2 regions of the Glycomyces sp. NPDC046736 genome follow, and region 1 is predicted to be linked to the other one. Evidence: riboswitches for the same ligand, from Rfam matches in the RefSeq annotation. Region 1 holds a riboswitch; the other holds the start of a gene.
What was found. A riboswitch is a leader RNA that binds a small molecule or an ion and turns the genes downstream of it on or off. The one in region 1 is predicted to bind cobalamin.

Region 1 (6,207 bases):
GCGACACGGTCCTGGTCGACCTGCCGCGCGGCGGCTACACCTCGTCGTTCAGCGCTTATGGCCCGGCCCCGGATCTCGCGTTCAAACCTGACGTGACCGCGCCGGGCGGGGGCATCTGGTCGACCGTGCCGGTCGTGGACGGCTCCTACCGGTCGATGTCGGGCACTTCGATGTCGGCCCCGCACGTGGCCGGGGCCGCCGCGCTGCTGCTCGGCGCCGAACCGCGCCTGGACCCGCGCGACGTGCGCACCCGCCTGGCGAACTCGGCCCGGCCGGTCGCGTGGGGCGACAACCCCGACCTGGGCGAACTCGAAGCGGCGCACCGGCAGGGGACCGGTCGCATCGACGTGATCGCCGCGCTCGACGCCCGCGCGAGCCTCTACCCGACCGGGGTGAACACCGGCGACGGCACCGAGGCGCGCACGTTCGAGCTGACGCTCACTTCAAGCGACCGCCAGGCCCGCGACTACGAGTTGAGCCACGAGTCGACGATCGCCACGACCGGCGACGTGCGCGACCCCGGTTTCCATGCGGCCGAACCGGAAGTGACGTTCGAACCTGAGACGCTTCGCCTCTACCCGGGCCAGTACGCCACGGTCGCCGTCACGGTCACGCCCAGCGAGGAGCTCCCGCTCGGCAGCGTCTTCGGTGGCCGCGTCACCGCCACCCCGAACAAGGGTGAGGCGCTGACGGCCGCGTATTCGGGCTACCAGGGCGACTACCTCGCGATTCCGGTCCTGGAGCACCCGGAGTACCCGCGCCTGGGCGCGGTCGTGGGCCAGGACCCCGAGACCCGCGAGTTCGAGTACCGCGACTTGGAGGACGGCGAGACGTTCAGCATCGCCGACGGGCCCCAGCTCGCGGCCCTGGTCTACCTGGGGCACCAGGTCGCCTCGCTCGAAGTGAGCGTCGCCAACGCCGATACCGGCGAGGAGGTCACGTGGGACCGCGAGGCGTTCCTGCCCCGCTCCCCCGGCCCGGCCGACGCGATGGGGATCCACCTGGCCGACCTCGCCGAGCAGCGTCCCGACGCGTTCGAACCGGGCCGCTGGACGCTGACGGTGCGGGTGCTCAAAGCCCTTGGGGACGAAGCGAACCCGGGCCACTGGGAGCAGTGGACCTCACCGGAGTTCACCCTCACCGATTGAGCGAACGACGCGGGCGGCCGGGCATCCAGTGCCCGGCCGCCCGCGTCGTATCCGTCAACTGCGTCGGTGGACGAGCTGTGCGCCCGCCTGGTCCCTCGGGGTGATCGTGATCTGGTCGATGTTCACGTGGGCCGGGCGGGTGGCGATCCAGGTGATCGTCTCGGCGATGTCGGCGGCGGTCAACGGGGTCATGCCCGCGTAGACCGCGTCGGCCCGCTCCTGGTCGCCTTCGAAGCGCACCAGGCTGAACTCGGTCTCGACCATGCCCGGGTCGATCTCGCACACCCGCACCGGCTGCCCGAGCAGCTCCATGCGCAGCACCCGCGTGAGCGCGGCCTCGGCGTGCTTCGCGGCGTTGTAGCCCGCGCCGCCCGGGTAGGGCTGGTGGCCCGCGATCGAACCGACGACCATGACCTGGCCGTTGCCCGAGGCCACGAGCTTCGGCAAGAGCGCCTTGGTGATCCGTACCGTGCCGAGCACGTTCACGTCGTACATCCGCTGCCACAGTTCGAGGTCGGCCTCGGCGACCGGCTCGAGCCCGAACGCGCCGCCCGCGTTGTTGACCAGGACGTCGCACCGCTCGACCTGCTCGGCGAAAGCGGCCACCGAGGCCTCGTCGGTGACGTCGAGCGCGATCGCCCTCCCGCCGGACTCGGCCGCGACCTCGGCGAGGCGGTCAGCGCGCCGGGCCCCCAGGACCACGTCGAAACCGGCTCCGGCCAAGGCTTTCGCGGAGGCCGCGCCGATCCCGCTGCTGGCCCCGGTGACTACTGCTACAGGTCGATTCATCGGCCCGACACTACTCGCCGCGCTGGCCCCGTCCCACACTCCGGCCGCGACCGGGCAGGTCGCCGGGCCGCGGCCGTACCATCGGTGGCGACGCTGGTTCCGAGCGGTGCGAGCCGCCCGGCCAAGAGGGAATCTGGTGCGAATCCAGGACTGCCCCGCAGCGGTGAGAGGGAACGAAACCCGCCATGAGCACTGGGCCCGGCCTGGGAAGCGGCGGGAAGTAGGCATCGGAAGGCGCCCTCGAGTCCGAATACCTGCCCGCGTACCGCGCGCGACCGCGCGCGGTCCCGTTGTCGCACGTTCGAGGGAACTGACACATGACCAACCGCATTGCCGTGCGCGCCACCGCACTCGGATACCCGCGCATCGGGTCCGGGCGCGAACTCAAACGCGCGCTGGAATCCTATTGGGCCGGGCGCACCGGCGCCGCCGACCTGGAGGCGGCCGCGGCCGCCGTCCGCGCCGAGATGCTCAAGGACCTCTCGGTGCTCGACTCGGTGCCGACCGGGACCTTCTCCTACTACGACCACGTGCTCGACACCGCGTTCGCCGTCGACGCCGTCGCCCCCAGGCACCGCCGCGAGGACCCGCTCGACGCGTACTTCGCCGCCGCCCGCGGCGACGCGTCGGCCGCGCCCTTGGAGATGACCAAGTGGTTCGACACGAACTACCACTACCTCGTGCCCGAGATCGGGCCCGAAACCGCGTTCGAGGCCAAGCCTGAGAAGGCCGTCGCCGAATACCTCGAAGCGCGAGCGAAGGGCCTGGACGCCCGCCCGGTGCTCCTCGGCCCCGTCTCGTTCCTCCTGCTGGCCAAGGCCTCCGAAGGCGCTGACGGGTTCCGGCCCTTCGACCGGCTCGGCGACCTCGTCGAGGTCTACGTCGAGATCCTCGGCGCCCTGGCGAAGGCCGGGGCCGGCCTGGTGCAGCTCGACGAGCCCGCGCTGTGCGCCGACCGCACGGCGGCCGAGCTCGAAGCCGTCGAGGCCGCCTACCGCCGCCTCGTCGGCACCGCCGAGATCCTGGTGACCGGCGGCTACGGGCCCTTCGGTGAATCGCTCCCGGTGCTCCTGGAGGCCGGCGTCGAAGGCGTCGCGCTCGACCTGGTCCGCGGCCGCGCTGACCTGGAGACACTGACGACACTTGATGTTTCACGTGAAACATTTTTGGTGGCCGGAGTGATCGACGGCCGCAACATCTGGCGCGCCGACCTCGCCCGGGCCGCGGCCGACGTCGCCGCGTTGCGGCAGCTCAGCGACCGCGTCGCCGTCGGCTCCTCGTCCTCGCTCCTGCACGTCCCGGTCGACCTGGACGCCGAGACCGCGTCCGACTCGCTCCCCGCGGCCCTGGTCGAGCGCCTCGCGTTCGCCCGCCAGAAACTGCGCGAGATCACCGCGCTCGCCAACCCCGAAGGCGACCGCCACGAGCGCACGCCCGCGCCCGAGGCCTGGCGCGACGAAGCGGTCCGCTCGCGCCTGGCCGCGCTCGGCCCCGACGCCGACCGCCGCGCGCCCTACAGCGAACGCCGGGACGCCCAGGCCGCCCGCGTCCCGCTCCCGCCGCTGCCGACCACCACGATCGGCTCGTTCCCGCAGACCGCCGAGCTGCGCAAGGCCCGCGCCGCCCACCGCCAGGGCCTGATGATCGACGCCGACTACCAGGCCCGCATGCGGGCCGAGGTCGCCGAGGTCATCGCCGAGCAGGAGAAGCTCGGCCTCGACGTGCTCGTCCACGGCGAACCCGAGCGCAACGACATGGTGCAGTACTTCGCCGAGCAGCTCACCGGCTTCGCGACCACCGCCGCGGGCTGGGTCCAGTCCTACGGCTCGCGCTGCGTGCGCCCGCCGATCCTCTACGGCGACGTGGCCCGCACCGAACCCATGACCGTCGAATGGACGACCTACGCGCAGTCGCTCACCGCCAAGCCCGTCAAGGGCATGCTCACCGGGCCGGTCACGATCCTCGCGTGGTCCTTCGTGCGCGACGACCAGCCGCTGGCCGACACCGCCGACCAGGTCGCGCTCGCTCTGAGGGACGAGGTCGCCGACCTCGAAGCCGCCGGGACCGCGATCATCCAGGTCGACGAGCCCGCGCTGCGCGAGCTGCTGCCCGTGCGGGCCGCTTCGCGCGCGGCCTACCGCGACTGGGCCACCCGCTCGTTCCGCATCGCGACCTCCGGGGCCGCCTCGGCCACCTCGATCCACACGCACCTGTGCTATTCGGAGTTCGGCGAGGTCATCGACGCGATCGCCGCCCTGGACGCCGACGTGACCTCGATCGAGGCCTCCCGCTCCAAGATGGAGGTCCTCGCCGACCTCGACGCCGCCGCCTACCGCAGCGCGGTCGGACCTGGCGTGTGGGACATCCACTCGCCGCGCGTCCCCGCCGTCGAGGAGATGGCCGCGGCGCTGCGCCTGGCCGTGGCCGCGCTCGGGGCCGAACGCGTGTGGGCCAACCCCGACTGCGGGCTCAAGACCCGCCGCTACGAAGAGGTCCGCCCCTCGCTCGCCAACCTCGTCGAAGCCGCCAAGCTCGTCAGGGACGCTTAGAGCTCGGCCGGGGCCGGGCGCACCAGTCCGGCCCCGCATCACACCCGAGCGCGTCACCGCCTGCCCCGCATACGGGCCCGCGCCACGTACCCTTGCAGTGTGGCGATCGACAATTACCGCATCCTGTCTGAACCGGTGCAAGGCGGCATGTCCGGCCTGGCCAAGGCCAGCATCGACTGGCGGCGCCTCGCGCACAACGTCGAAGCGCTGGCCCGCGCCGCGGGCGTCCCCATGATGGCGATGGTCAAGGCCGACGGCTACGGCCACGGCATGCTCCCCACCGCCCGCGTGGTGGTCGAGGCCGGCGCCGCGCGCCTCGGCGTCGCCACCCTCCGCGAAGCCTGGCAGCTGCGCCGCCTCCCCGAATTCGCGAACACACCCGTGATGGCCTTCGCGTGGGCCCCCGAGCAGGCCGGACTGGCCGAGACGCTCGCCGCCGGAGCCGAAGTCGGCGTCTCCTCCCTCGCCCAGCTCGACGCGATCGCCGCCGCTGCCGAGACCAACGCGGCCCCCGCCCGCGTCCACCTCAAAGGCGACACCGGGATCTCCCGCGGCGGCGTCCCCGAACACGAATGGGAGCCCTTCGCCGAGGCCGCGGCCAAGCACCAGGCCGCCGGGCACCTCCACGTCGTCGGCGCCTGGTCCCACCTCGCGTGCGCCGACGAGATCGGCCACCCCGCCAACGATGAGCAGAAGGCCGCGTTCGAACGCTTCCTCACCGCCGTGGCCGCCGCCGGGATCACCCCCGAACTGCGCCACCTCGCCAACTCAGCCGCGCTCATCGCCGATCCCCAGACCCGCTACGACCTCGTGCGCCCCGGCATCGCCCTCTACGGCTACAACCCGGTCCCGCAGTTCCCGCTCGACCTCAAACCCGCGCTCGAACTGCGCTCGACCGTGATGACCGTCAAACGCCTCCCCGAGGGAACCGGCATCTCCTACGGCCACACCGTGCACCTCGAACGCGACACCACCGTCGCGCTCGTGCCCCTCGGCTACGCCGACGGCGTCCCCCGCGCGGCCTCCGGCAGCGCCGAGGTCTACCTCGCCGGGCGCCGCCGCCGTGTCCTCGGCCGCATCTGCATGGACCAGTTCGTGGTCGACTGCGGCGACGACGCCGTCAAACCCGGCGAACCGGTCGTCCTCATCGGCGCGGGCGCGCAGCACCCCGACGCCGACGACTGGGCCGCCTGGGCCGGGACGATCCCCAACGACGTCCTCACCGGACTGGGCTCGCGCATCCCCCGCTGGTGGAACCGGGGCCTTTGAGACGCTTCGCAGCAGGTACCTCTTGAAACGAGTCGAGGCCGAATGAAACACAGGCAGTCCCACGGTCCCTCGCGCCGCGCCCGCGGATGGGCGGTCGCCGGAGGCGTCACCGGCGGCATCGCGCTCGGCGCGGCGCTGGCGATCGGGATCCCCCGCTACGTGGCGCGGCGCACCCGCGCCTCGTCGTCCGACCCCTACGCGCACGAGCCGTTCGAGCTGCCGCCGACCAGCTCGGTGTTCACGCTGCGCACCGAGGACGGCGCTCCGATCCACGTCGAGACCGTCGGCCCCGACGACGCCGACCTGACGGTGGTGTTCGCTCACGGCTACATGCAGGACATGAACACCTTCTACTTCCAGCGCAAGGCCGTGGCCGAGGCCACCGGCCTGTCGATGCGCGCGGTCCTGTACGACCAGCCCGGCCACGGGCGATCGGGCCCGCTCGCGCGCAC
Region 2 (6,207 bases), on a different contig from region 1:
CGTGGCGCTGGGGCGCACTCGGGACCTCGCGTATGTGAGCCACACCGGTCCGGGCTCGCCGCTGCTGGCCGATGTGGACCAGGGACTGTTCAGTCCATTCGGGATGGTTCCTCAAGTTCGTTCGGGCCCTGAGCAGCCGCGATTGCTCTAATAGCGCATTCGCGCGCCTAGTGGAGTTCCCACGCGGACACGAACGGATGAGACACAATAGTCGGGTAACCGAAGTCTCACGCTGGGAGTCCCGATGGAGCACACCGAAGAGGACACTGTGCCTGTGCACCGGCCGGATGCTCCTGGGTGGTCTCCCTTCGCACCCCCTGAAATGAATCAGCGTCATGAAGCGCCGCAAGCGCCTTTGAACGGAGCCGAGCAGCGCCCGGTACATCACCCGCGCAGCGGCGATCACGTGCCGAGCGAGGCCCCGGCGACGCCGCCCATGCCTGAGACACCGCAGCCGATCGCGCCCGAGGCGCATCCGGCCGCGCCGTTCGAGCAGCCGCCCGCGCAGCCCTCGCCTCCGTCGCGTCTGCCGGTGCCGTTCCCCGATCACGCCGGTGCTTTGGAGCGGGTGGGGGTGACCGCGGACGACTTCGCGTCGCGGCGGGTGGTGCCGCCGCGCGCGCCGGTGGCCGAGACCGGGCTGCGGGGGGCGTTGCACCGCTTCAGTTTCGGGCTGGTGGCGCTGCCACCTGGGCCGCGGGAGCAGGCCCGGCAGCGGGCGGTGGAGACGGTGCGCCGGAACTTCGGGGGCCTGCGGCAGATCACCGTGGTCAACCCCAAGGGCGGGGCGGGGAAGACCGTGGCGGTGCTGATGCTGGCGATGACGTTCGGTCGCCACCGGGGCGGCTACGTGCTCGCGTGGGACAACAACGAGACACAGGGGACGCTGGGGATGCGCGCCCAGCAGGACTTCCATGTGCGCACCGTCCGCGACCTGCTGCGGGACCTCGACCATTTCCGGGGTCCGACCGGGCGGATCGGGGACCTGTCGCAGTATGTGAGGGCGCAAGGCGGCGCGATGTTCGACGTGCTGGCCTCGGACGAGTCGGCGACGGCCGGGGAGATGCTGACCTCGCAGGCGTTCGGGGACCTGCGCGAGGCGGTGTCGCGGTTCTACAAGCTGATCGTGGTCGACACGGGCAACAACGTGCGGGCGGCGAACTGGCAGGCCGCGATCGACGCGACCGATCAGCTGGTGGTGACGATGTCGGCGCGCAACGACTCGGCGGAGACCGCGGCGCGGATGCTCGACCACCTGGAGCAGACCGGCAGGCGGGACCTGGTGCGCGGGGCGGTGTCGGTGGTGTCGATGCCGGCGCATCGCAAGGACGTGGACCTGCCCGCGGTGCAGCGGCATTTCGCGGCCCGGACGCGGGCGGTGCTGCTGGCGCCGTACGAGAAGCTGCTCGACTCGGGCGAGCCGATCCGCTACGACTCGTTGAGCAAGGCGTCGTCGGGGGCCTGGCTGCGGATCTCCTCGGCGGTGGCCGAGGGCCTGTGAGCGGCGAGGAGGCCGACGAGTCCGGCGGCGGCGTCGCCGAGGCGGGCCTCGTCCTCGTCGGCGTGGCCGACCACGAGCGCGCCCTGGATGAACACGAGGGCGGTGCGGGCGAGCCGGGCGGTGTCGGCCGAGTCGTCCATCTCGCCGCGCTCGACCGCGCGGGCCAGGATCGCGGCGAGGTCCCGTTCGAGGTCGGTCCACGCGTCCTGGACGCGGCGCATCGTGGCCGGGTCGTCGGCGAGTTCGACCGCGGCGCGGACGACGAACCCGCCGTCGGCTGCGTGGCGCGAGACCACGTCGAGCACCTCGGCGAGGACTTTCGGCACGTCGACCGGCTCACCTTCGGGGGCTTCGAGGGCACGGCGGGTGACGGCGCGCAGTTCCGGTTCGGTGTCGTCTCTATATCTTCCGAGCGCGGTGATGTAGAGCTGATGCTTGGAGCCGAACGCGGCGTAGAGTCCGGCCCGGTTCATTCCGGTCGCCGCGACCAGGTCCGACATGGACGTCGCGGAGAATCCGCGCTCCAGGAAGACCTTGGTCGCCGCGCGGAGGACTCTGTCCAAATCGGCGTTCTTATTTCTGCTCACGTTGAGCACCGTATCGACACCCGGTGCTACGGGTCAATAACCGGAAGGCGGGAGTTCACTCGCGAGACGCGAGTGAACGGACGCACTGGGGGTGCGACCAGCTTGACACCCCGTGAGCCCAACCGAGAGAATGAGCCAAACTGCACAGGCGCCAGGTGGGGGAAGTCCGGTGAAAGGCCGGCGCTGACCCGCAACGGTAGTCGCGGATTCTCAAGAATCAGCCGAGCACCTCTCGATCGCTCGGTCCACCCGCGTGAGCCCGAATACCCACCCTGCGCCGACCGAATTTGTCAACGCCTGTCGTGGTCTACAGGCGCTTGCGGCGTCGCCGCCTGCCCGAAGACCCACTCGCTCTAGGAAAGGTCAGGCAATGCGCCACCTGTCCGGTCGACTGCTGGCCGCCGCCGCGGTCGTGCCCATGTCGATCCTCGCCACCGCGTCCGCCGCGGGGGCCCAGTCCCAGCCGTTCGACGAGCCGAAGGACGCGGCCGCGTCCTGGCTCGTGGCCCAGTCCGACGGCCCCTCGTGGTCGGGCGGGGACGTCGCCACCTCGCTGGAGGCCACGATCGGCCTCCTCGCCGCCCAGGTGGGCGGCGACCAGGTCCAGGCCACGCTCGAATGGCTCAACGACACCGACACCCTCACCCCGTACGTGTACCCGACCGGCGAGGGCGCCGAATCGGCGGCGCTGAACGCGGGCGCGGCCGGGAAGGTCATGTACACCGTGGCCACCGCCGGGGGCGACCCGACGAACTTCGGCGGGATCAAACTCGCCGACGAGGTGGCCGCCTCGCAGACCGAGACCGGCGCGTACGGCGACGGGACCGCCGGGTCCACCGCGTGGGCCGTGCTCGGTCTCTCGCGCACCGACGCCCCCGCCGGGCCTGAGGCCGCCGCGGCGTTCGCGGCGATGCAGTGCCCCGACGGCGGGTTCAACTTCGCCGACGTGGACGGCGGCGACGACTGCCTCTCCGACCCGGACACGACCGGCCTGGTCGTCTCGGCGCTCGCGACGTTCGACGACGCCGAAGCACTGGACGCTGCCGTGACCTGGCTGGAGTCCGCGCAGGGCGAGAACGGCGGGTTCGACGGCGGCTTCGGCGAGAACGCGAACTCGACCGCGATGGCCGCGCAGGCGTTCTTCGCGACCGGCCGCGACGACGCCGCCCAGAAGGCCGTCGCGTACCTGGTCGGCCTCCAGTTCGACTGCGAGGGCGCGGCCCCGGGCGCGGTCATGTTCACCGACCCCGAGGACCCCGACTTCGGCGAGGCGGGCCGCCTGTACGCGACCGCGCAGGCCCTGGTCCCGATCTCGGGTCAGAGCTACACCGAGCTGGACGGCTCCAACGCTTCGGCCGAGGTCCCCGAGCTGAAGTGCGGCGCGGAGGCCGCCAGCGAAGAGGAGTCGGACTCAGCTTCGTGGCTGCCGTGGGCGATCGGCGCGGCCGTCCTGGTCATCGCCGCCGTCATCGTGGCCCTCGCCCTGAAGGCCCGCCGCTCCGCGTCCGCGACCAAGGGCAGCGCCGCAGACACCGACGAGCAGTAGCACCGCACGTGTCCCGACCCGAACAACCCTCAGGGAGCGGCCGATTCGGCCGCTCCCTGAGCGGCGCCCCCGCAGAAGCGGACGAACGCGACGCGACGCACGCAGTGGGCGTCGCCCGCGGTGCCGATTCGTGGCCGCGCCGCTGGCGTGTCGCCGCTAGCGCGGCGGGGCGGCCCATGTCCCTCCGCAGCCGCGTTGAGGCCATGACCGCTTCCGACGCGCGCCCTCGCGCGCAGGTGTCCGACCTGCGTGCGAGAATCGCGGCGGCGCGAGACCCCGCCGTGTCGCGGCGGCGTGCCGCCGATTCGGCACGACGGCTCCTCGCCACGCCGGTGGCGGGACCGGCGGTCGCCGGGTCGCGCGGACGCATTGTCCGCCCCGGCCACCGCGGCTTCCGCGTCTCGCTGTCGTCGCGACGACTCCCCGCGCTATCAGCCTCGGCCGTCGCATCGCGGCGCATGACCTCGGCGCGGGCCACTTTCTCGCCGGGCCGCGGCCGCCTTCTTCTCGCCGCGCTGCTCGCCTCACTCTTCTTCTTCTCTCCCGCGCTGCCCGCGTCGGCTCAGGAGGCCTGCGCCGGGGTCACGGTCGTGGTCGACTTCGGGGCGCTCGCCTCCCATCCGGTCGTCGGGTGCGCGGCCGAGCCGTCAAGCGGGCTCGACGCGCTCGCGCAGGCCGGGTTCGCGGTCACCGAGGTCGCCTCGATTCGCGGGATGGTGTGCCGGATCGACGCGCTGCCCGAAGCAGACTGCGGGGGGTCGCCGCCCGCCGACGCGTACTGGTCCTATTGGCACGCCGAAGCGGGCGACGCCGAGTGGACCTATTCGATGGTCGGCGGGGCCGACGCCTCGCCCGACTCGGGCGACGTCGAAGGGTGGGCCTTCGGCGACGGGTCGACCCCGCCCCAAATCGCCCCCGCCGACGCCGCTCCCGCAGCGCCCCAACCGGACGAGGAGCCCGGCGGGGCCTCGTACACGTGGCTCATCGCCGTCGCGGCACTCGCCCTGATCGGCGCGCTCGTGCTGTGGCGTCGACGCGGTCGGCGCGCGTGAGCAGCGCACAGCCCGGCGACGCCGAGCAGCCGCCGGACAGCTCGGCCGGTCGCGCACGCGACGCCGATTCGGGGCAACAGGAACCGCGAGACCGTGCCGAGGCACAGTCCGCGAGCGAACCCGCCGAGCGAACGGGCGCACCAGACAGTTCGGCCAGCGCAGTCGCGGCGCGCGTGAACCGGGCGCGGCCGAGCGACACCGAGCAGCCACCAGATGGCACCACCGGTGGCGCAGGCGCCTCCGGTTCGGGCCACCGGGGGCCGCGAGACCGTGCCGAGGCACAGCCCTCCGGTGAACCCGCCGAGCGATCGGCCGCACCGGAAAAATCCGCCCGCGCCGTCGCGGCGAGCAGCGCACGGCCCGGCGACGCCGAGCAACGGCCGGACAGCTCGGCCGGTCGCGCACGCGACGCCGATTCGAGGCAACGGGAACCGCGAGGTCATGCCGAGGCACGGCCCTCAGGCGAGCCCGACCAGCGAGCGGCCGCACCGGACAGCTCAGCCCGCGCCGTCGCGGCGCGCGTGAGCAGCGCGCGGCTCGGCGACGCCGAGCAGCCGTCGAACGGCTCGGCCGGTCGCGCACGCGACGCCGTTCCAGGCCATGGGGAACCACCAGCCGACCGTGCCGAGGCTCAGCCCTCCGACGAGCCCGCCAAGCGAGCGAGCGCACCGGACAGTTCAGCCCTCACCGTCGCGGCGCGCGTGAACCGACCCGGCCGCGTCAGGGCGGCGTCCGGCCCGTCCAGCGGTGACGCCGAGCAGCCGCCGGACAGCTCGGCCGGTCGCGCACGCGACACCGATTCGAGGCAACAGGAACCGCGAGACCGTGCCGAGGCACAGTCCGCGAGCGAACCCGCCGAGCGAACGGGCGAGCCCGCCAAGCGAGCGAGCGCATCGGACAGTTCAGCCCTCACCGTCGCGGCGCGCGTGAACCGGCCGAGCGGCGTCGGGTCGGCGTCGGGCCCACCCAGCGACGGGCGGGCAGCGGACTCGGTCCGCGCCGGCCGCACTGCTCCGCGTCCCGGCACGCCGCCTCGCCTGGCGATGCGCCGACGCACCGCCCACCCCGTCGCCTGGTGGGGTTGGGCGCTTTTGCTCGCCACCGCCGCCGGGCGCACCTCGAACCCGTGGCTGCTGCTGCTCATCGCCGCCGTGGCCGGGCTCGTGGTCGCCTACTGCCGCGGCGACGAGCCCTGGTCGGGCGCCTACCGCGTGTTCCTGTTCATCGGGCTCAGCGCCGTCGCGGTGCGCATGGCGTTCTACGTCGTCTTCGGCGGCTCCGACGGGCCCACCGTCCTGTTCTCGATCCCCTCGGTGACCCTCCCCGACTGGGCCGCCGGGTTCCGGCTCGGCGGGAACGTGACCGCCGAAGGCGCGCTCGCCGCCGCGTTCGACGGCCTGCGCCTGGCGACACTCCTGGTCTGCGTGGGCGCGGCCAACGCGCTCGCCAGCCCCCGCCGCCTCCTCCGCTCAGTCCCGGCCGCACTCTACGAAGTAAGCGTCGCCGTGGTCGTGGCGCTCT

Region 2: another riboswitch for cobalamin. It lies ahead of AB0B28_RS22155 (prenyltransferase/squalene oxidase repeat-containing protein); the one in region 1 lies ahead of metE (5-methyltetrahydropteroyltriglutamate--homocysteine S-methyltransferase).

The regions. Positions count from the first base shown of each region.
Region 1 covers NZ_JBEYYO010000015.1:87,316-93,522, forward strand. The annotation lists gene AB0B28_RS15800 (S8 family serine peptidase) at 1-1,148, shown strand, start outside; gene AB0B28_RS15805 (SDR family NAD(P)-dependent oxidoreductase) at 1,203-1,937, opposite strand; cobalamin riboswitch at 2,015-2,214, shown strand; gene metE (5-methyltetrahydropteroyltriglutamate--homocysteine S-methyltransferase) at 2,255-4,486, shown strand; gene alr (alanine racemase) at 4,586-5,755, shown strand; gene AB0B28_RS15820 (alpha/beta hydrolase) at 5,798-6,207, shown strand, end outside.
Region 2 covers NZ_JBEYYO010000032.1:17,215-23,421, forward strand. The annotation lists gene AB0B28_RS22140 (UvrD-helicase domain-containing protein) at 1-151, shown strand, start outside; partial or broken gene AB0B28_RS22145 (chromosome partitioning protein) at 281-1,501, shown strand; gene AB0B28_RS22150 (TetR/AcrR family transcriptional regulator) at 1,429-2,088, opposite strand; cobalamin riboswitch at 2,218-2,379, shown strand; gene AB0B28_RS22155 (prenyltransferase/squalene oxidase repeat-containing protein) at 2,459-3,634, shown strand; gene AB0B28_RS22160 (hypothetical protein) at 4,093-4,686, shown strand; gene AB0B28_RS22165 (CbiQ family ECF transporter T component) at 5,730-6,207, shown strand, end outside.